DNA from 4 places in the Streptomyces sp. NPDC002676 genome. Region 1 is predicted to be linked to each of the others. Evidence: riboswitches for the same ligand, from Rfam matches in the RefSeq annotation. Region 1 holds a riboswitch; each other region holds the start of a gene.
The links. Region 1 has a riboswitch for cyclic di-AMP ahead of ACWD3E_RS38370 (M23 family metallopeptidase). Riboswitches for the same ligand answer to the same signal wherever they lie in the genome.
Positions count from the first base shown of each region.

Region 1 (5,151 bases):
CCGGGTGCCGTGCGCTCCAGTACGGCCATCCCCTCCTCCGTCAGCACCGCGAGGCTGCTGCGCTTGTCCGAGGGGCAGTCCTCGCGGCGCACCAGCCCGTCCCGCTCCAGCCGGGTCACCGCGTACGTCAGCCTGCTGCGCGTGATCTTCAGCGTCTCGGCGAGATCGGTCATGCGCAGTCGCCGGTCGGGCGCGTCGGAGAGGTTGGCGAGCACGGAGTAGAACAGATGGGGCATGGCGGCGTCCTGCTGGAGCTGCCGGTCGATCGTGTCCTCCAGGAGCCGGGCGGCGGCCATGTAGGCGCGCCAGGCGCGCTGCTCTTCGGGGGTGAGCCAGCGGGTCGTCATGCCGCCAGTGTAAGTTTGTTTCAAACTTGAACCAAGACGAGCCCTGCCGTCAGCCTCAGCAAGTCAGCTTCCGGAATGAGGACGCCGATGCCCCTGCCGTACGTGCTGCTGTCCGCCGCCGTCTCCCTCGACGGCTACCTGGACGACACCGGCCCCGAGCGGCTCCTGCTGTCCAGCCCGGCCGACTTCGACCGGGTCGACGAGATACGGGCCTCGGTCGATGCCATCCTGATCGGCGCCGGCACCATCCGCGCGGACAACCCGCGGCTCCTGGTCAACTCCCCGGAGCGCCGCGCGGCCCGTGTCGCCGCGGGCCGGCCGGAGTATCCGCTGAAGGTGACCGTCACCGCCTCCGGCGACCTCGACCCGGGCGCCAGGTTCTGGCACACCGGCGGCCAGAAGCTCGTCTGCACCACCGACAAGGGCGCCGAGCGGGCCCGCAGCCTCGGTATCGCCGCCGACCTCGTCGCCCTCGGCCCCGACCTCGACTGGCGCGCCCTGCTGGAGCACCTGCACGACGTACGCGGCGTACGGCGCCTGATGGTCGAGGGCGGCGGCACCGTCCACACCCAGCTCCTCCAGCAGGGCCTCGCCGACGAGCTCCAGCTGGTCCTCGCCCCGCTGCTCGTCGGGGACCCGAAGGCGCCCCGGCTGTTCGGCCCGGGCGCGTACCAGGCCGGTCGCCTCCGCCTCACCGAAACCCGCAGGATCGAGGACGTCGTACTGATGCATTACGAGCCCACCGCACCCGGAACGGGGCAGTCGGTCACGGCCGCCGACCGGCATTGGATGAGGATCGCCTGCGAGCTGGCGGCGCTGTGCCCGCCCTCGGAGACGGCGTTCAGCGTGGGCGCGGTCGTGGTCGCCGAGGACGGGACCGAGCTGGCGCGCGGCCACTCGCGCGAGGGTGACGACCCGGTCGTCCACGCCGAGGAGGCGGCCCTGGCGAAGATCGACCCGGCCGACCCGAGGCTGCCCGCCGCCACGGTCTACAGCAGCCTGGAGCCCTGTGCCCGCCGCGCCTCACGGCCGGCTCCCTGCGCGCGGCTGATCCTGGCGGCGGGGGTACGGCGGGTGGTCACGGCCTGGAGCGAACCGGACACGTTCGTGGCGGCGGCCGACGGGAGCGGACTGCTGTCGGCGCAGGGCGTGGAGGTCGTCGTACTGCCCGAATACGAGGAGCGTGCCATGGCGCCGAACCGCCATCTGCTGACCGGCGAATAAGACCGCCTACTGACCGGTCAGTAAACCGATGTGCTTTCTGCCCCGCACATGGCGTACAGTAGAGACATCGACGCGGGGTGGAGCAGCTCGGTAGCTCGCTGGGCTCATAACCCAGAGGTCGCAGGTTCAAATCCTGTCCCCGCTACTGAAGGCTCAGGGCCGGAATCCAGAATTGGGTTCCGGCCCTGAGTGTTTGCAGTGTTCAACGGCCTGTGGGGCGCACTACTCAGGGTGATCGGGCGACCGCCCTCCGCATAACATCTGAGTCACCATCAAAAACGCTGTGACTCCTGAACCCCGGTCAAGTTGCCCGGTTTGAGCCGGTAATGGCGTGTATCGCCGCCCTGGAAAGCATTAATGATCAAGCCGAACGGCTTGGAATCTGACAGTCGGGTCTATTAACGTTCGATAACGCAGCGCGGTCGTCCCAGCCGTCACAAGAGGCGGCTCCGTGCTCATGCGCCGAATCCCGCGAGGGAACCGGGGAACCACCACCTTGGGGTGAATCGCGCGGACGCCGTCGTGAACTCGCTGAGTACACGGCAGTGCCACGCGTAGGAGACCTTCCTGCTCCGAACCCGTCAGCTAACCCGGTAGGCGGAGGAAGGAAAGGAGTACGCCCGCGTGGCGTCCAACCGGCCTGCCCAAGAAGCCCCGTTCATACCGGCTCAGCGCGAGACCGAAGCCTTCGGCTACGGTTCCTTCCCGGCCGAGGAGGGCCCCTGGGAGGAGTGGAACCCCACCGAGGACTCCGTCCGCCCGGTCCGCGGCCGGCACCGCGTCGCCAAGCAGCGCGGCGGGCTCGCGCGCAGCTCCACGGTCCTCGGCGTCGGCGTCCTGGCCGCGGTCGGCGCGGGCGGCATCGCCAGTGCCAACTCCGGCAAGCCCCCGGTCGCCATCTCGATGCCCGACCTGCCCGACCTGCCTTCCTCCGTCGACTCCCTGCTTGACGACGGTTCCGCGGACGCGCCCAAGGCCGCCTCCGCGGACACGCTCAGCAGGGTCGGCATGACCTCCGAGGACGCGCAGAACACGGACGCGGGCGAGGCCCTGCGCAACCGGATCATGGCGCAGGCCGACCAGCAGCAGGGCCAGGCCGACAGCAAGGCCACCGCCGCCGCGGTCGCCGCCGCCGAGCAGCAGAGCGCCGCCGCGGCTGCGAAGGCGGAGAAGGCCGCCGCTGCCAAGGCCGCCGCCGCCAAGGAGCAGGCCGAGGCCATCGCGAAGAAGAAGGCCGAGGCGGAGCGCTTGGCCAAGCTGGCCAAGCAGTTCAGCCTGCCGGTCGTCTCGTACACCCTCACCGGCACCTTCGGGCAGCCCGGTGCGATGTGGTCCTCCGGCTACCACACGGGCCTGGACTTCGCCGCTCCCACGGGCACGCTCATCAAGGCCGTCCACAGCGGCACCGTCACGCAGGCGGGCTGGGCCGGTGCCTACGGCTACCGGACCGTGCTGACCCTGGACGACGGCACCGAGCTGTGGTTCTGCCACCAGTCCTCGATCAACGTCAGCGTCGGCCAGAAGGTCAACACCGGCGACGTGATCGGCCGTATCGGCGCCACCGGCAACGTCACCGGCCCCCACCTCCACCTGGAGGTCCACCCCGGCGGCCAGCCGACCGCCATCGACCCGATGACCTGGCTCCGCGAGAAGGGCCTCAACCCCTGACCCGGCCTGTCGGCCTGCTGTCCTGCTGCGCGGAATGTGATCACTGGTACGGGCGTTGAAACAGGGCATGGCTCCTCTGCGCACACTCGGTTCCTCCGATCTCCAGGTCTTCCCCCTCGCCCTCGGCGGCAACGTCTTCGGCTGGACCTCCGACGAGGAGACGTCCTTCGCCGTCCTCGACGCCTACACGGCGGCCGGCGGCAACTTCGTGGACACCGCCGACTCCTACTCGGCCTGGGCCGAGGGCAACAAGGGCGGTGAGTCCGAGACCGTCATCGGCAAGTGGGTGAAGGCCCGCGGCAACCGCTCCGACGTCGTCATCGCGACCAAGGTCAGCCAGCACCCGGAGTACCAGGGCCTGTCCGCGGCCAACATCAAGGCCGCCGCCGACGCCTCCCTGCGCCGCCTCGGCACGGACTACATCGACCTCTACTACACGCACTTCGACAAGCCCGAGGTCCCGGTCGAGGAGATCATCGGCGCCCTGGACGAGCTGGTGAAGGCCGGCAAGGTCCGGCACATCGCGGCCTCCAACATCACTCCCGAGCGCCTCCAGGCCTCCCTCGACTTCTCCGACCGCGAGGGCCTCGCCCGCTACGTCGCCCTCCAGCCCCACTACAACCTGGTCTCCCGCGACACCTACGAGGGTCCGCTGCGCGACCTCGCCGCCCGCGAGGGCCTCGGGGCCGTGTCGTACTTCTCGCTGGCCGCGGGCTTCCTCACCGGCAAGTACCGCCCCGGCACGACGGTCGACAGCCCCCGCGCCGGCTCGGCCGCGCAGCACCTGAAGTCCGAGCGCGGGCGCCGGGTCCTCACCGCCCTGGACGAGATCGCCGCCGCCCACGACGCCCCCGTGGCCACGGTCGCCCTCGCCTGGCTGGCGGCCCAGCCGACCATCGTGGCACCGATCGCCTCGGCGCGGACGGTGGAGCAGCTGCCGGCACTGCTGGGCGTGGCGGAGCTGAAGCTGACGGACACGGAACTGAAGCAGCTGACGGAGGCCTCCGCCTGAGGCTTCCTTCCGCTCTTTCCACCGCGACGGCGTGATCCGGCGGTGCCTACGTCCGGTACGGGTTGTACGCGGGATACGGCACCGCCGGGTACCCGGCCGGATAGCCGTACGGCGCCCAGTGCACCGGCACCGGAACGGAGGCCCTGGCCGCGTACTCCAGCGCCGGCCGGGAAACCTCCCTCCGCTTCCACAGCTCCGCCAGCAGCTCGCGCTCCCGTACGGCGAAGCCGGCCCCGGCCTTGCCCTTGCGCCCGCGGTGCCGCAGGAACGCGAGCGAGGTGGCGCAGGCCTCGTACTCCGCGACCGCGCGTGCCGCCGGCCGCCCCCCGAAGTACCGCCGGGCGTGGTGGCGGGCCAGCCGCCGCGCCCGCATCGACCCCAGGGCGAACGGCTCCGCCGGCCCCAGCCACCCGGCGTACACATACGCGGGCAGCTCCTCGCGCACGGTCCGCAGCTCCCGTTGCCGCGTCCAGATCGCGAGCCAGGTCAGCAGCCCGAACGCGGGCAGCATGAAGGTTCCGTAGACGGCGAAGAATCCGTACTCGCCGAAGGTCGAGGAGCCGTTCCAGAAGGCGTGCACGCCCATCGCGAGCAGCAGACCGCAGAGCGGGACCAGCGCCCGCCGGACGCGCTGCCGCTCGGCGGACAGCGCGGCGATGCCGAAGCCGATGCCGGTGAGCACGGTGAACAGGGGGTGCGCGAACGGGGACATCACGATGCGCACGAAGAAGGTGGCGGCGGTGACGGAGGCGATGCCGCGGTGGCCGGTGAGCTGGTCGGTCCCGAAGGCCGTGCCGAGGTAGAGGATGTTCTCGGTGAACGCGAACCCGGTGGCGGTGATCCCGGCTATCACCACCCCGTCCACGATCCCGGTGAAGTCCCGTCTGCGGAAGAGGAAGA
Region 1 covers NZ_JBSFVT010000026.1:19,518-24,668, reverse strand. The annotation lists gene ACWD3E_RS38385 (MarR family winged helix-turn-helix transcriptional regulator) at 1-347, opposite strand, end outside; gene ACWD3E_RS38380 (dihydrofolate reductase family protein) at 435-1,571, shown strand; tRNA gene ACWD3E_RS38375 (tRNA-Met) at 1,643-1,716, shown strand; cyclic di-AMP (ydaO/yuaA leader) riboswitch at 2,022-2,186, shown strand; gene ACWD3E_RS38370 (M23 family metallopeptidase) at 2,196-3,239, shown strand; gene ACWD3E_RS38365 (aldo/keto reductase) at 3,307-4,251, shown strand; gene ACWD3E_RS38360 (PrsW family intramembrane metalloprotease) at 4,298-5,151, opposite strand, start outside.

Region 2 (5,151 bases), on a different contig from region 1:
ACGCCGTCCCAGACGTTCGCGTACCAGGGCCGGCGGGCGGTCCCGAGTTGGGCGCGGGACTGCTTGGCCGCGCCCGGCTCCACGACCACGTACCCGGTCTCGCCGGGCATCACATAGTGCAGCCGGCGCCGGATCTGCTGCTCGGCGTAGGAGTCGTCCTGCCAGCGCGCCTTGAGGTCGCGCAGCTGCTCGACGCGCCGGCGGGCCTGTTCCCGCTGCCGCTGGAGGTCGGAGATCTCGGCGCGCTGGGAGACGTACTGCCGCATCGGGTAGGCCAGGGCGACGATGAGCGAGCACAGCACCAGGGCGAGCAGGGCCGCGCGGCCGGTGAGCCGGGAGCGGCGGGCCTGCCGCTTGGTCTGGGAGCGGTAGACCCGGGCCGCCGTCTGCTCGCCGAGCAGGCGCAGCCTGGTCGCGGTGGAGAAACGGTCCCGGTCCTTCACTGCCATCTGGCTCTCCGCCTCCCCTTTCACACGCACGTACGTCCCCGGACACGGTACGGGACCGAGTGCGGGGACGTACGTACGACTGGCTAAGGCTTACCCCGGGTTGGGTCAGCCCTTGGAGATCTCCACGCTGCCCCTGAAGCGCGGGAAGGCGCTGCGGCCGGCGTACACCGCGGCGTCGTCGAGGATCTCCTCGATGCGCAGCAGCTGGTTGTACTTGGCGACGCGGTCGGAGCGGGCCGGGGCGCCGGTCTTGATCTGGCCGCAGTTGGTGGCGACGGCCAGGTCGGCGATGGTGACGTCCTCGGTCTCGCCGGAGCGGTGGGACATCATGCACTTGTAGCCGCTGCGCTGGGCCAGCTCGACGGCGTCAAGGGTCTCGGTCAGCGAACCGATCTGGTTCACCTTCACCAGCAGGGCGTTGGCGGTGCCCTCCTCGATACCGCGGGCGAGGCGCTCGGGGTTGGTGACGAACAGGTCGTCGCCGACCAGCTGGACCTTGTCACCGAGCTTGTCGGTGATGACCTTCCAGCCGGCCCAGTCGTCCTCGAACAGCGGGTCCTCGATGGAGACGAGCGGGTAGTCCGCGACGAGCTCCTCGTAGTACTCCGTCATCTCGGCGGCGGAGCGCTCCTTGCCCTCGAAGAGGTACTTGCCGTCCTTGTAGAACTCGGACGCGGCGACGTCGAGCGCGAGCGCGATCTGCTCGCCGGGGATGTAACCGGCCTGCTTGATGGCCTCGAGGATGAGGTCGAGGGCCTCACGGTTGGAGGGCAGGTTCGGGGCGAAGCCGCCCTCGTCGCCGAGGCCGGTGGACAGGCCCTTGCCCTTCAGGACCTTCTTCAGCGTGTGGTAGACCTCGGCACCCCAGCGCAGGGCCTCGGAGAAGGACTCCGCGCCGATCGGGGCGATCATGAACTCCTGGATGTCCACGTTGGAGTCGGCGTGCGAGCCGCCGTTCAGGATGTTCATCATCGGCACCGGCAGCAGGTGCGCGTTCGGGCCGCCCAGGTAGCGGAAGAGCGGGAGGTCGCTGGCCTCGGAGGCGGCGTGGGCCACGGCCAGGGAGACGCCGAGGATGGCGTTGGCGCCGAGGGAGCCCTTGTTGTCGGTGGCGTCCAGGTCGAACATGGCCTGGTCGATCAGGCGCTGCTCGGTGGCGTCGTAGCCGACCAGCTCCGGGCCGATCTGCTCGATGACGGCGAGGACGGCCTTCTCGACACCCTTGCCCAGGTAGCGGTTGGGGTCACCGTCGCGCAGCTCGATGGCCTCGAAGGCGCCGGTGGAGGCGCCGGACGGGACGGCGGCACGACCCGTGCTGCCGTCGTCGAGGCCGACCTCGACCTCGACCGTGGGGTTGCCTCGGGAGTCCAGGATTTCCCGGGCTACGACGACGTCGATGGACGGCACGAGCATCTCCTTCTTGGGATGTGACGCTGGAAGTGCGGGGCGTGTGCCTTTGCGGGCTGTGCCTTGCGCCTAGAGCCTAACCGTCCATGGGGCGTCGGCCATCGACCGACCGTCCCGTGGACAGGCAAACGGTACCCATTGTTCACGCCCGGAACAAAGGGGTTCCCGGGTAGCCCCCGGGTGAAGAGTGGGGAAAGTGCGGCGGAAAGCGGGGAGGGGAGCGGCGAACAGCGGGGACGGAAAAGCCCCGCCCCGGCGCGTACGGGGGAACACGCGCCGGGGCGGGGGGACTGGGGGCCGCGCCTTACTTCAGGTGCAGCTGCTGACCCGGGTAGATCAGGTCGGCGTCCTGGACGATGTCCTTGTTCAGGTCGAACAGCTTCTTCCAGCCGCCCTTGACGCCGTGCTTCTCGGCGATGGTGCTGAGGGTGTCGTCCTTGACGACCTTGTACTCGCCGTCGCCCTTCTTGACCTTCTTGCCGGTCGGGGTGGTGACGGTCGCGCTCTTGGCCGGGGCCGTACGCTCGGCGGAGCGGGAGGCGGCCTGGCCGGTGGAGCGGGTGGCGGTGGCCTTCGGGGCCGCCGCGGTGCCGTTGTACGGCGTGTTCGACAGGCCCGTGCCGCAGACCGGCCAGGCGCCCTTGCCCTGGGCGGCGAGGACCTTCTCGGCGACGGTGATCTGCTGCGCCTTGGTGGCCTGGTTGGCCTGCGGGGCGTAGGCGGTGCCGCCGTACGCGGCCCAGGTGGAGGCGGAGAACTGCAGGCCGCCGTAGAAGCCGTTACCGGTGTTGATGGACCAGTTGCCGCCGGACTCGCACTGGGCGACCTTGTCCCACTCGGCGGCGGTGGCGGCGGAGGCGTTGCCGGCCGCCATGAGCGGGGCGGCGACAGCGGCGCCGGCGACTCCGGCGAGTGCGATGGCGCGGGTGGCCTTGAACGGGCGGCGGTGCTTGCCCTTACCGGTGAACAGCATGGATCGATCCCCTCACCGACGCCTGCGAGGTGAGCTGTCGGGTTCGGGCCGGTTGAGTTGCCCGGCCGCGGCCCTTTCGGGACACGGCTTCACCCCAAGCCGCAACCGACGTCAACTGCCGGTTTTGGCACTTACCTTGGGTCCCCCGCTCCTGCCTACGGCGCATGATGCGACGACTGTTCCCGGGCAACCGCTGGCAGGATTCGGCGTTGCGACTGCCGGGGCTCGTGGTGACGAGCGGCCTTGACCGTAGCCACGCGATCCGCGGAATTTCAAAGACGATCAGGGCTTCTGAGACTCATCCCACACTTTCACCAAACCGGACATTCAGGCGCTTAGTGGGGCGTCAACTCCCGCTACTTCTGGCCCGTTTCCGCACCGATTTCCAGGGTCTGACCGGCGGCGATGTGGTTCGGGTCGGCGCCGATGACCTTCTTGTTGTGGCCGTAGAGCGCGCGCCATCCGCCGTCGACGTCAAGGGAGTCGGCGATGGCGCAGAGAGTGTCGCCCTCACGGACCTCGTAGGTGCTCGCATCGCGGGACGCATGACGACCGGACCGGGTGGCGTTCTGACCGTTTGTCACGCTTTCGTCCGCACTGACGCCACGGTGACGTCCACCACTACTGAGCGAGCCGGTGTCGACGAGGCTCCAAGAGCCGCCGTTCTGCCAGGAATTGTCCGAGTCGTCCGTTGCGGGGTCCGTGGTGGCGCCACCGTCCCCCTGCCCGTTTTGAGTGTCGGATGATGTGGATTTGTCGGACTTGGGGGTTTCGCCGCCCTTGCCGGAGCCCTCGGAGTCGCCGCCCTCGCCCGCGCCACGGCTCGCACTCGGGGACGGCTTGGCGGTGGCGTCCGAGGAGTCGGACGACCGCGACGGGGATGACGACGGCGAAGAGGGTGACGAAGGCGACGAATCCGACAGACCGGATGAGTCCGAAGTGTCGGCGGAGTCGGACGAATCCTGACCCTGCTGGTCCTGCTGGTCCTGCTGGTCCTGCTGGTCCTGCTGGTCCTCCGGCGAATGCCCGGACTCGGAGGAGCCACCGGAGCCGTGCGAGCCGGAGGCCGAGTCCGAACCCGGGTTTCCGACGCCCGTGTCGACGTCCACGGAGCCGGAGTGCGCGGTCAGGCCGTTGAGCAGGGCGCAGGTGGCCCAGGGAGTGGTGCCCCGGTCGGCGAGGATCCGCTCGGCCACGGCGATCTGCTGCGAACGGCTGGCCTGGTCGGCGCTGGAGGCGTACTTCGTGCCGCCGTACTTGTCCCAGTCGTCCTGGGAAATCTGCAGGCCACCGTAGTAACCATTGCCGGTGTCGGCGCTCCAGGAGCCGCCGCTCTCACACTCGGCCACCTTGTCCCACGTGGTGCCGTCGGCCGCGCTGGCGCTTGCTGCGCCGAGGAGCGGGATGGCGATCGCGGAGCCGGTCACTCCGGCCGCGACGAGGAGGGCCGGAGCCTGACGGGGGCGACGGTGACGACCGTTCCCGGTGAGCATACGGAAGCCTTTCGTGCGACAGCAGGACCGGCGCGGCGGGTGATGCTGGGCGCCACGCTGACGAGTGAACGTATCGGCATACGATCACTTGTCACAAGTTAATGCCGCGCAGATCACGTGAAGATCACGGAGTTGTACGTCTTTCATCTTCGCCTGGCCGGGCCGCGCTTGTGGGAGGGGTGAGCGGCTCCTACTGGACGGGCGTGAACTCCACCGGCAGGGTGCGCAGGCCGCGCATGATGAGTCCGCCGCGCCAGCGCAGCTCGGCCGGATCCGCCGCGAGCCGCAGATCGGGGAGGCGGGTGAGGAGGGTGGCGAGTGCGAACTGGCCCTCCAGGCGGGCGAGCGGCGCGCCGAGACAGTAGTGGATGCCGTGGCCGTAGCCGAGGTGCTGGTTGTCCCGGCGGGACAGGTCCAGCCGGTCCGGGTCGGTGAACCGCTCCGGATCCCGGTCGGCCGCGGCGAGCACGACGAGCACCGGGTCGCCGGCGGCGATGTCCTGCCCGCCGATGGTGAGCGGCCGGGTGGCGAACCGCCAGGTGGCCAGCTCCACCGGGCCGTCGTAGCGGAGCAGTTCCTCCACGCCGGTCTCCAGCAGCTCCCGTTCCCCGGCGGCGAGGGACCGCTGGAGCCGCTGCCGCTGTTCGGGGTGGGTGAGCAGGGCGTAGGTGCCGTTCCCGATGAGGTTGACCGTCGTCTCGAAACCGGCGAAGAGCAGGATGAAGGCCATGGCGGCGGCCTCGTTCTCGGTGAGGTGCTCTCCGTGGTCGGAGGCGCGGATCAGACCCGAGATCAGGTCCTCGCCGGGCGCGGGCTCGGCGGGCAGCGC
Region 2 covers NZ_JBSFVT010000004.1:86,708-91,858, forward strand. The annotation lists gene ACWD3E_RS13695 (FtsB family cell division protein) at 1-449, opposite strand, end outside; gene eno (phosphopyruvate hydratase) at 555-1,862, opposite strand; gene ACWD3E_RS13705 (transglycosylase family protein) at 2,161-2,829, opposite strand; cyclic di-AMP (ydaO/yuaA leader) riboswitch at 2,834-3,002, opposite strand; gene ACWD3E_RS13710 (transglycosylase family protein) at 3,186-4,322, opposite strand; gene ACWD3E_RS13715 (cytochrome P450 family protein) at 4,513-5,151, opposite strand, start outside.
Region 2: another riboswitch for cyclic di-AMP. It lies ahead of ACWD3E_RS13705 (transglycosylase family protein); the one in region 1 lies ahead of ACWD3E_RS38370 (M23 family metallopeptidase).

Region 3 (5,151 bases), on a different contig from region 1:
CCTGGGGCAGGCCGCCGGGACCGCCGCCGTCCTGCTCGCGGCCGGGGCCCCGGGCAGGCGGTTCACGCTGCCGGGAGCGCGGATGGTGATCGAACAGCCCGGTCTCGGCGAGCCGGTGCGGGGGATGCCCAGCGACCTCGTCATCCAGGCCCAGGAGTTGGAGCGGGTGCGCACCCTGACGGCGGAGATGCTCGCGCGGCACACCGGCCGTACGGAGGAGCAGGTCGACCGGGACCTGGAGCGGGATCTGATCCTGGACGCCACGGCAGCGCTGGAGTACGGACTGGTGGACGGCGTCGTCCCCAGCCGCAGGACCGTGCCCGGCGCGCCCGAGGCCGGGTGAGCCGCCGATGCTGCCGGACCTGCCTCCGCTGCCCGCGCTGACACGGGCCGAGGGCGAGTTGATAGACCGTTACCTGGAGACCGTCGATCTGCTGGGCCGGATCAACCCGGCGCACGACGGTGACACCTACCGCGGGCTGCGCGCGGCGCAGGCGCTGGTGCACAAGGCGTCCGAGCTGCGCGACGCGCTGGTGCTGATGCACCGTCGGGGTGAGACGGAGCTGCACGGGGACACGCTGGCACGGGCTTTGCGGGTGCTCGACGGTGAGCGCCGTACCGCTCGCGTCGCGCTCCCGCCCGACGGTGTCGGCTGATCCGGACACATATCCGAGACGCCGGGAACCGCGTGTCGAAGCCGCGCCCGGGCGGGAGTTGAAACGGCCCGAACGGCGGACCCACGGCCGGCGTATTCACGGATCCTTTTCCGGGCCCCCTCGGCTTGCGCACGGCGCTCGTCCGAGGGGGCCCGAACGCGCTCCGTCCCAGGTCCGGGGCCCTGTAAGGGAACTGACGGTGTCTCGAACGCACCCATGTCCACCCGAACGGGTGAGTGGTGAGTAACACCACAAATCCCCGATTCCATTGGGATTTTCGGACACCTGTGGGTGAAGATCCCTGTCCGACGACAAGCCCCCGCCACCGCGGCGGGGCGGTCCGGGCGGACGCCGAGTCCTGCCGCCGCCCGGACGACAGGTCGACAGGAGTGGATCGGCAGGAGTGGAGGACCCGAGCAAGGCGGGTCGCCGGAACGGAGGTTCGTCCGCACAGCGCGGACGGGCGGAGGTTCCGAGCAGGCCCTTGGGGTGAAGCCGCGGCAACGCGGCCGGGCAACTTCGCCAGCCCGAATCCGACAGGTCATCCTTCACAGGCGGCTGACGAAGGGTTGCGCATGACTGCGCTCAATCGTGTCCCGTCACTGATGGCCCGGGCCGGCACGGCCTCGGCACTCACTCTCGCCGCCGTGGGCGGCACGATCGCGGTCCCGGGTCTGGCCACCGAGGCCTCGGCCGCCACCACGGCCACGAAGGCGCTCCAGGTCGCGGCCTCCAAGAGGGGCGCCCCGTACCAGTGGGGCGCCAGCGGGCCGCGCAGGTTCGACTGCTCGGGGCTGACGCTCTATTCGTACAAGAAGGTGGGCAAGACCCTGCCGCGTACGGCCGCCCAGCAGTACAACAAGACGCACCACATCTCGGCCGGCAGCCGCAGGGCGGGCGACCTGGTGTTCTTCCACTCGGGTTCGAGCATCTACCACGTCGGCATCTACGCCGGACACGGGAAGATCTGGCACGCCCCGAAGACGGGTGACGTGGTGAAGCTGGAGAGGATCTGGACGCGGAGCGTCTGGTACGGCCGGGTCAGCTGAGGGCTCCTCACCCCGTGGACGGTCAGGGCTCCTGCTGGCCGGCCGCCGGCACCGGTTCGGCCGGGATCGTCCACGGGAGCTCGATGGAGACCGTCTTGCCGCCCTCGCGGGTGGGGCGGACGCGGAGTTTGCCGCCGCACTCGGCGGTGAGCCAGCGGATGATGACCATGCCGCGGCCGTTGTCCTGCTGGACCGCGGCGGGCAGTCTCTTCGGAAAGCGTGGATGACTGTCTGTGACGCCGATGCGCAGGTGTTCGTCACGGTGCAGCGCGATGTCGACCGTGAAGGTGGGTGACTGGCCGAAGGTGTGCTGTACGGCGTTCGTGGCGAGTTCGGAGACGATGAGTCGCACGGTGTCGGCCACGTCGGTGTCCGACGGCAGGCCCCACTCCGCGAGGGTGCCCACGACGTAGGAGCGGGCGACGGAGACCGAGGCCGGATCGCTCGGCAGAGTGACGGATGCTTCCAGATGGTCTGCCATGGCGAGGTCGTCCCTTTCCCACGGGACCGGAGTCCGACAAAGGAGCGGATGGTTCGAGTACGGTCCCGGACTGGTGCTTCTTCGCCAGACTGCCATTACCGGGCCGGTCAGGGGAGCGATCCACCAAGATATGCATATATCTGTCGCTCAAAGCGGTGAACTCTGCGACGGGAGCACGTATTTGGGCGGCCCGGAAGGAGTAAGGAGGAGCCCATGCAGAACGGTCCCGCGGTGCGCCGCCGCAAACTGGGCGCCGAACTGCGCACGCTGCGCGCCGAGGCTGGGCTCACGAGTGGCGAGGCCGCCCGGCTGGTGGGCTGGCACCAGTCGAAAGTGAGCCGTATCGAGACGGGTGCCAGCGGCGTGAAACCGGCCGATGTGCGCATACTCCTGGACGCGTACGCGGTTCGGGACGCCCAACTCCGTGAGTTACTACTGTTGTTGGCCGGTGCCGAGGAGAACGCGGTCGGCGCACGCAACCGCTGGTGGCATGCGTACCGCGGGGTATTGCCGCCGACCTATCGCGATTTCATCAGCCTCGAGTCACAGGCCAGTGGCATGCGCACCCTGGAGACCACGGTGGTCCCGGGTCTGCTCCAGACGCCCGAGTACGCCCGCGCGGTGACCCGGGCGGCCGTGAAGAGCCTGGACGAGGAGGCGCTGGACGCGTTAGTGGAAGTGCGTCTGGCCAGGCAGGACGTGCTCCACTCGGATCCGCCGCTGCACCTGGACGCCGTACTGGACGAGGCGGTGCTCCGGCGCGAGGTCGGCGGCCCGGAGGTGATGGCCCGGCAGCTGGAGCGGTTGCTGCAGGCGGCGCGGCTGCCCCAAGTACGGCTACAGGTACTTCCGTTCGGAGCCGGGGCACATGTCGGCCTCACGGGACCTTTCGTAATCTTCTCATTTCCGAGCACTTCTGATCTGGACGTGGTTGTTCTCGACCAATTGACGAGTAGCCTCTATCTGGAACGGAAAGAAGACCTCGTGGCTTACTCGGAGGCCTTCAACACCCTTCGCATCCACGCCCTTTCACCCGAGGAATCGTTGGATTACATCGCCGGGATAGGTGACGGCGCGTAAGGAGGCACCATGTCAGTACTGCCTCGGCACGTCCCGATCAGTACCGATCTGCACGATGCGCAATGGCTGCGCAGCAGCTACAGCACGGGAGCGAACAACTGCGTGGAGACGGCCCGGCCGCGCTCCGGCCCGCGGGCCGGACTGCTCGCCGTGCGCGACTCCAAGAACCCGGCCGGACCCGCGCTGCTCTTCTCCCCCGGGAGCTGGGCGGGGTTCGTGGCCGCGCTCCGGTGACCCGCGGATCCCGACCGACCCCGACCCCGACCCCGACCCTGACCCTGACCCCGACCAACCGCTACCGATCAGATCCGATCAGATGCGTGCGAAGCCCGGCCGTGTCACGCCGACTCATGGTCGCGCCTCGTCGATGACCCGTACAGCGCGTTCGATCTCGGACCCGGAGAGGTCCGCGCGGGCGGTCAGCCGCAGCCGCGAGATGCCGTCGGGCACGGAAGGAGGACGGAAGCAGCCCACGGCAAGACCGGCCGAACGGCAGTCGGCCGCCCAGCGCACGGCGCTCTCCGGGGACGGGGCCCGCACCGAGACCACCGCGGCGTCCGGACGCACCGCTTCCAGACCCGCGGCGGTCAGGCGTGCGTGCAGTTCCGCGGCCACCTCACGGGCCCGTGCCGCCCGCTCCGGCTCACGGCGCAGCAGCCGCAGCGCCGCCAGCGCCGCCCCCGCCGCGGCGGGGGCGAGGCCGGTGTCGAAGATGAACGTCCGGGCCGCGTTGACCAGGTGGTCGATCACCCGGGCCGGGCCCAGCACCACCCCGCCCTGGCTGCCCAGCGACTTGGACAGCGTGGCCGTGACGACCACGTCGTCCGCGCCCGCGAGCCCGGCCTCGTTCGGCGCTCCCCGGCCGCCGTCACCCAGCACGCCGAGCCCGTGGGCGTCGTCCACGACCAGCCCGGCGCCGTGCTCCCGGCACGCCGCGGCCAGTTCGGCCAGCGGGGCCGCGTCGCCGTCGACGGAGAACACGGTGTCGGAGACGACGATCGCCGGTCCCTCGTGCGTGCTCAGCGCCTTGCACACGGCCTCCGGGTCGGCGTGCCCGACCACCTGCGTGCTGCCCCGGGCGAGCCGGCAGCCGTCGATCAGCGAGGCGTGGTTGCCCGCGTCCGAGACGATCAGCGAGCCGTGCGGGCCCAGCGCGGTCACGGCGGCCAGGTTCGCGGCATAACCGGACGAAAAGACCAGAGCCGCCTCGAAGCCGCAGAACTCCGCCAGTTCGCGCTCCAGCTCGGTGTGGAGTTCGGTGGTGCCGGTGACCAGCCGGGAACCGGTGGAGCCGCCGCCCCACGCCCGGGCGGCCTGGGCGGCTCCCTCGGCGACGTCGGGGTGGTGGGCCAGGCCCAGGTAGTCGTTGCTCGCGAGGTCCAGCAGCGGCGAGTCGGCGGGGCGCGGGCGCAGCGTCCGTACGAGTCCGGCGCGGCGGCGCGCCTCGGCCTGCTCGTCGATCCAGCCGAACGCCATGGGTCCTCCGGGGCATTTGTAGGTAGCGGACAGACCCTAGCCGGACGCCGAGCCGCCCAGGGTGTGGCGATACCCACACGGTGAACCGTCCGCGTTGTTCAAACTCACATTGGCCCGGGGCGGTCGCGTAAGACAGGATCAGACCTCATGGACCTGCTGAACACGCTGGTGGAAAAGGGGCTTCGGCGCGAGCTGCCGACCCGCGAGGAAGCACTCGCCGTACTCGCCACCTCCGACGACGACCTGCTCGATGTGGTGGCCGCGGCCGGCAAGGTGCGCCGGCACTGGTTCGGCCGGCGCGTGAAACTCAACTACCTGGTCAACCTCAAGTCCGGCCTGTGCCCGGAGGACTGCTCCTACTGCTCCCAGCGGCTCGGCTCCGAGGCCGGCATCCTGAAGTACACCTGGC
Region 3 covers NZ_JBSFVT010000006.1:133,078-138,228, reverse strand. The annotation lists gene ACWD3E_RS19065 (ATP-dependent Clp protease proteolytic subunit) at 1-343, shown strand, start outside; gene ACWD3E_RS19060 (hypothetical protein) at 351-656, shown strand; cyclic di-AMP (ydaO/yuaA leader) riboswitch at 1,090-1,228, shown strand; gene ACWD3E_RS19055 (C40 family peptidase) at 1,232-1,705, shown strand; gene ACWD3E_RS19050 (ATP-binding protein) at 1,728-2,186, opposite strand; gene ACWD3E_RS19045 (helix-turn-helix domain-containing protein) at 2,400-3,266, shown strand; gene ACWD3E_RS19040 (DUF397 domain-containing protein) at 3,276-3,500, shown strand; gene ACWD3E_RS19035 (8-amino-7-oxononanoate synthase) at 3,615-4,742, opposite strand; gene bioB (biotin synthase BioB) at 4,890-5,151, shown strand, end outside.
Region 3: another riboswitch for cyclic di-AMP. It lies ahead of ACWD3E_RS19055 (C40 family peptidase); the one in region 1 lies ahead of ACWD3E_RS38370 (M23 family metallopeptidase).

Region 4 (5,151 bases), on a different contig from region 1:
GCTCGCGCGCCACGGCGGCGATGTGCTCCAGGAGAGCGGAGGCGACCCCGCGGCCCTGGTGGGCGTCCTGCACGAGGAAGGCGACCTCGGCCTCGTCGGCCGGTGCGGAGGCGGGCATTCCGTCGGGGCCGATGCGGTCGTAGCGCACAGTGGCGATGAACTCGCCGCCGACGGTGGCCGCGAGCCCCACCCGGTCCACGAAGTCGTGGTGCGTGAAGCGGTGGACGTCCTTGGCGGAGAGCCGGGGGTACGGCGCGAAGAAGCGGTAGTACTTCGACTCGTCCGAGACCCCCTCGTAGAAGCTGACCAGGCGGTCGGCGTCATCGACGGTGATGGGCCGCACGCGTGCGGTGCCGCCGTCGCGCAGCACCACGTCGGCCTCCCAGTGGGCGGGGTACTCGTGCCGGTCGTGCCGGTCCGCCGGGGTCTGCATGGGCCCCAGCGTACGGCTCGCCCCCGGCAACGGCGCGAGGCAGTCTGTGGGGGGACGGAAGCCGGATCGAGGCCGCGGTCCGGCGACACGGCCGGAGGGTGACGAAGGTCCCCTCCGGACTTGCTTCACGATGTGGGAAACTGGTCTAGACAACCCTGAGAACCTGAAGGGCAGCATCACATGGCTGAGCGCCGCGTCAACGTCGGCTGGGCCGAGGGCCTCCACGCCCGCCCCGCCTCCATCTTCGTCCGAGCCGCCACGGCCGCAGGCGTCCCGGTGACGATCGCCAAGGCCGACGGCAACCCCGTCAACGCGGCCTCCATGCTGGCGGTCCTCAGCCTGGGCGCCCAGGGCGGCGAGGAGATCGTCCTCGCTTCCGGCGCCGAGGGCGCGGACGCCGCCCTGGACCGTCTGGCCAAGCTGGTCGCCGAGGGCCTTGAGGAACTGCCCGAGACCGTCTGAGTCGCGCCAGGAAGCCGCGTCCCCGGAATCGGGGGCGCGGCTTCCGCGTTTTCGCGCCGGACTGATTCGCACGCGAATTTACGCACCTGCCTGAATTCACGGCACGCCGAAATAGGGCAGCGGAAATGCGCGTCCCTCCGAATATCCCCTCTTTGTATACGGCGCCCGTGTTAATGCCGCGGGCTCGCTGTGTTTACGGCATGTTGCGAGTCCCTCACACGCTCCGCGCGCTCCCCGCCGGAGGCGAACCGCAGCCGGTGCGCGCCCGCCGCGCGCTCGATGTGCAGGGCGGTGACCGCCCGCGCGCGCTCGCCGTCGCCGCGCGTCACCGCGTCCACGATGACGCCGTACTCGGCCCAGGACTCCACCGGGCTGACCGGGGCCTTCACCGCGTACATCCAGGCGATCTTGTGCCGCAGCTGGGTGAGCATCGAGGTCAGCGAGTGGCTGCCGGAGGCCTGGGCGAGCGTCTCGTGGAACCAGCCGTCCAGCGAGCGCAGTTCCTCGCTGCCGCCCTGCCTGGCCCGCTCCTGGCCGAGCCGCACCAGGCCGCGCAGCACCTTCAGATGGGCCTCCGTGCGCCGCTGGGCGGCCCGTGAGGCGCCGAGCGGCTCCAGGAGCATGCGCATCTCCAGCAGGTCGGCGGCCTCCCGCTCGGTCGGCTCGGCGACGCACGCGCCCGCGTGCCGACGGGTCACCACGAAGCCCTCGGCCTCCAGGGTGCGCAGGGCCTCGCGGACGGGGACGCGCGAGACGCCGTAGCGGCGGGCCAGGACTTCCTCGGTGAGGCGGCTGCCGCGCTCGTGGACACCGGCCACGATGTCGTCCCGGATCGCCGTGCACACCGAGTGTGCCGGAATACGCATGACCGACCTCCGCCTTAATCCCCGTGAAACGTCGACAACGGACGCGTGTTCCGTGACTCTATTGCAATGTGCGGGAATTTCCGACGGCGGCCCAGAATCCATGGATATTTTTTGGTCAGCGGGCACCGCGGACGCCGCGAAAAACGACGAAGCCCCGGCTCGGTGAACCGGGGCTTCGTCGCGAGTGCCGCTTCGGGGTGCGTGTCAGACGCTCAGGCCGTGCTGGCGGAGGTAGGCGACGGGGTCGACGTCGGAGCCGTACTCCGGGGTCGTGCGGGCCTCGAAGTGGAGGTGCGGGCCGGTGACGTTGCCGGTCGCTCCGGACAGGCCGATCTGCTGGCCCGGGACGACCTGCTGGCCCACGGTGACGCCGATGGACGACAGATGGCCGTACTGGGTGTACATGCCGTCGGCCATCCGGATCACTATCTGGTTGCCGTACGCGCCGCCCCAGCCCGTGGAGACGACGGTACCGAGGCCGACCGCGTGCACCGGGGTGCCGCTGGCCGCGTGGAAGTCGATGCCGGTGTGGGAGCCGGAGGACCACAGGGAGCTGCTGGCGCGGTAGCCCGTGGAGACGTACGAGTCGGCGATCGGCGCGACGAAGGCGTTCAGGCGCTTGCGCTCAGCCGCGCGGGCGGCGCGCGCCTTGGCCTCGCGCTCCTCCTTCGCCCGCTCGGCGGCGGCCTTGGCCGCGGCCTGCTCGGCCGCCTTCCGCTCGGCGGCCTGCTGCTGCGCGGTGGCCTGTGCGTCGATCTGCTCGGCGATCTCGTCGCTCACGGTGATGACCGGGGTGAGGCCGGTCTGCTCGACGGAGTTCTCGGCGGCGAGCGACGGGGTGGCCGCGAGGGTGCCGATGACGCCGGTGGTCAGGGCCGCGACGCCGGCCGCCTGAGCGGTGGTGCGCTTGACCCGGCCGGGCTTGCGGTGCTTCCCGGTGGCGCACATGAACGCCATGAAGTGGCTGGTCCTTTCCTTCCCTCTCGCCTACCGGGTTAGCTGACGGGTTCGGAGCAGGAAGGTCTCCTACGGACCCCCTCGCGCACGCGCGGGAGTCCGATTCACCCCAGGGGACGTGTGGGTCCCCGGCTCCCCTGGCTCGCGCCGTACGGGGACTCGGCGATGACTGTCCGGTGCCGCGGGTGCGGCGCACTGCCTGACGAACAGCCCGCACGACGCTACGGGGGGTGGCTTTCCCCGCCCAAACGGATCCGGAGTTTTGTAGCGCATCCCACAGGCCAGACAGGCAACCTCCGCCCCAATTCGGACATCTGGGGAGCGGCTGGGGAACAGCCGGTGCACAGGCGTGGGGCCCTGACGACCCGTAAGTCGCCGGGCCCCACTCGCGCGTGCGTGCGCTCGGGCTCTACTCGGCCGCCACGACCGTGACTTCGCCGATGCCGAGCGCCTCGACCGGCTCCTTGATCTGGGCCGCGTCACCGACAAGGACGGTCACCAGACGGTCCACCGGGAAGGCGTTCACGACCGCCGCCGTGGCCTCCACGGTGCCGGTGGCGGCGAGCTGCCGGTAGAGCGCGGCCTGGAAGTCGTCGGGCAGGTGCTGCTCGACCTGGTCGGCCAGGGTGCCCGCGACGGCCGCCGCGGTCTCGTACTTCAGCGGCGCGACCCCGACGAGGTTCTGCACGGCGACGTCCCGCTCGGCGTCGGTCAGGCCCTCCGCCGCGAGCGTACGCAGCACCGTCCACAGGTCCTCGAGCGCGGGGCCGGTGTTCGGGGTGTCCACGGAGCCGCTGATGGCGAGCATCGAGGCGCCCGTGCCGTCCGGGGCGGAGCGCAGCACCTGCCCGAAGGAGCGCACGCCGTAGGTGTAGCCCTTCTCCTCGCGCAGGACACGGTCCAGGCGGGAGGTGAGGGTGCCGCCGAGGCAGTAGGTGCCGAGCACCTGGGCGGGCCACACGCGGTCGTGCCGGTCGGGGCCGATCCGGCCGATGAGCAGCTGCGTCTGCACGGCACCGGGCCGGTCCACGATGACCACGCGCCCGGTGTCGTCGGCGCTGACCGGCGGCACGGGCCGCGGGCTGCCCGGGGTGCCCGTCCAGGCGCCCAGGGTGTCGCCGAGCAGCTCGTCCAGGTCCGTGCCGGTGAGGTCGCCGACCACGACCACGGTGGCCGTGGCGGGGCGCACATGGCGGTCGTAGTAGGCGCGGACGGCCGCCGCGTCGATCTTCTCGACCGTCTCCTCGGTGCCCTGGCGCGGGCGGGACATGCGCGAGGTGGCCGGGAACAGCTCCTTGGAGAGTTCCTTGGCGGCCCGGCGGGCGGGGCTGGCCAGCTCGTGCGGGATCTCGTCCAGGCGGTTGCGGACCAGCCGCTCGACCTCGCTCTCGGCGAAGGCGGGCGCGCGCATGGCGTCGGCGAGCAGGCCGAGGCCCTTGGCCAGGCGGGAGGCCGGGACCTCCAGGCTGAGCCGGACGCCGGGGTGGTCGGCGTGCGCGTCCAGCGTGGCGCCGGCCCGCTCCAGCTCGGCGGCGAACTCCTCGGCGGAGTGCTTGTCGGTGCCCTCGGAGAAGGCCCGCGCCATGATCGTGGCGACGCCGTCCAGGCCGGTCGGCTCGGCGTCCAGCGGCGCGTCCAGCAGCACCTCGACGGCGACGACCTGCTGGCCGGGGCGGTGGCAGCGCAGCACGGTCAGGCCGTTGTCCAGCGTGCCGCGCTCGGGGGCCGGGAACGCCCAGGGCTTGGCCTCGCCGGCCTGCGGCTGGGGGTGGAAGTCCATCGTGGCGAGCTCGGTCACTTGGCCGTCTCCTCGTCGTTCTCGTTGCCGGCCTCTACGGTCGCTTCCTGCTCCGGGTCCTCGCCGCGCCCGGCCTCCTCGGTGTGCTGGGCCGACTCGGCGGACAGCGGCTCGTAGACGAGGACCGCGCGGTTTTCGGGGCGCAGGCGGGCCTGGGCGACCTCCTTGACCTCCTCCGGGGTCACCGCCAGGACGCGCTGGACGGCGGTGAGGGCGAGCTGCGGGTCGCCGAACAGGACGGCGTACCGGCACAGTTCGTCGGCGCGGCCGGCGACCGTGCCGAGCCGGTCCAGCCACTCGCGCTCCAACTGGGCCTGGGCGCGCTCCATTTCCTCGGGCGTGGGGCCCTCCTCGGCGAACCGGGCCAGTTCCTCGTCGATGGCGGTCTCGATGACCGGCACCTCGACGTCACCGGAGGTCTTCACGTCCAGCCAGCCCAGCGAGGGGGCGCCGGCCAGGCGCAGCAGGCCGAAGCCGGCCGCAACGGCCGTACGGTCGCGGCGCACCAGCCGGTTGTACAGGCGGGAGGACTCGCCGCCGCCGAGGACGGTCAGGGCCACGTCGGCCGCGTCGCACGCGCGCGTGCCGTCGTGCGGGAGCCGGTAGGCGGCCATCAGGGCGCGCGCCGGGACCTC
Region 4 covers NZ_JBSFVT010000013.1:118,254-123,404, reverse strand. The annotation lists gene ACWD3E_RS29725 (bifunctional acetate--CoA ligase family protein/GNAT family N-acetyltransferase) at 1-433, opposite strand, end outside; gene ACWD3E_RS29720 (HPr family phosphocarrier protein) at 614-895, shown strand; gene ACWD3E_RS29715 (GntR family transcriptional regulator) at 1,066-1,761, opposite strand; gene ACWD3E_RS29710 (M23 family metallopeptidase) at 1,966-2,718, opposite strand; cyclic di-AMP (ydaO/yuaA leader) riboswitch at 2,731-2,893, opposite strand; gene ACWD3E_RS29705 (M16 family metallopeptidase) at 3,128-4,516, opposite strand; gene ACWD3E_RS29700 (M16 family metallopeptidase) at 4,513-5,151, opposite strand, start outside.
Region 4: another riboswitch for cyclic di-AMP. It lies ahead of ACWD3E_RS29710 (M23 family metallopeptidase); the one in region 1 lies ahead of ACWD3E_RS38370 (M23 family metallopeptidase).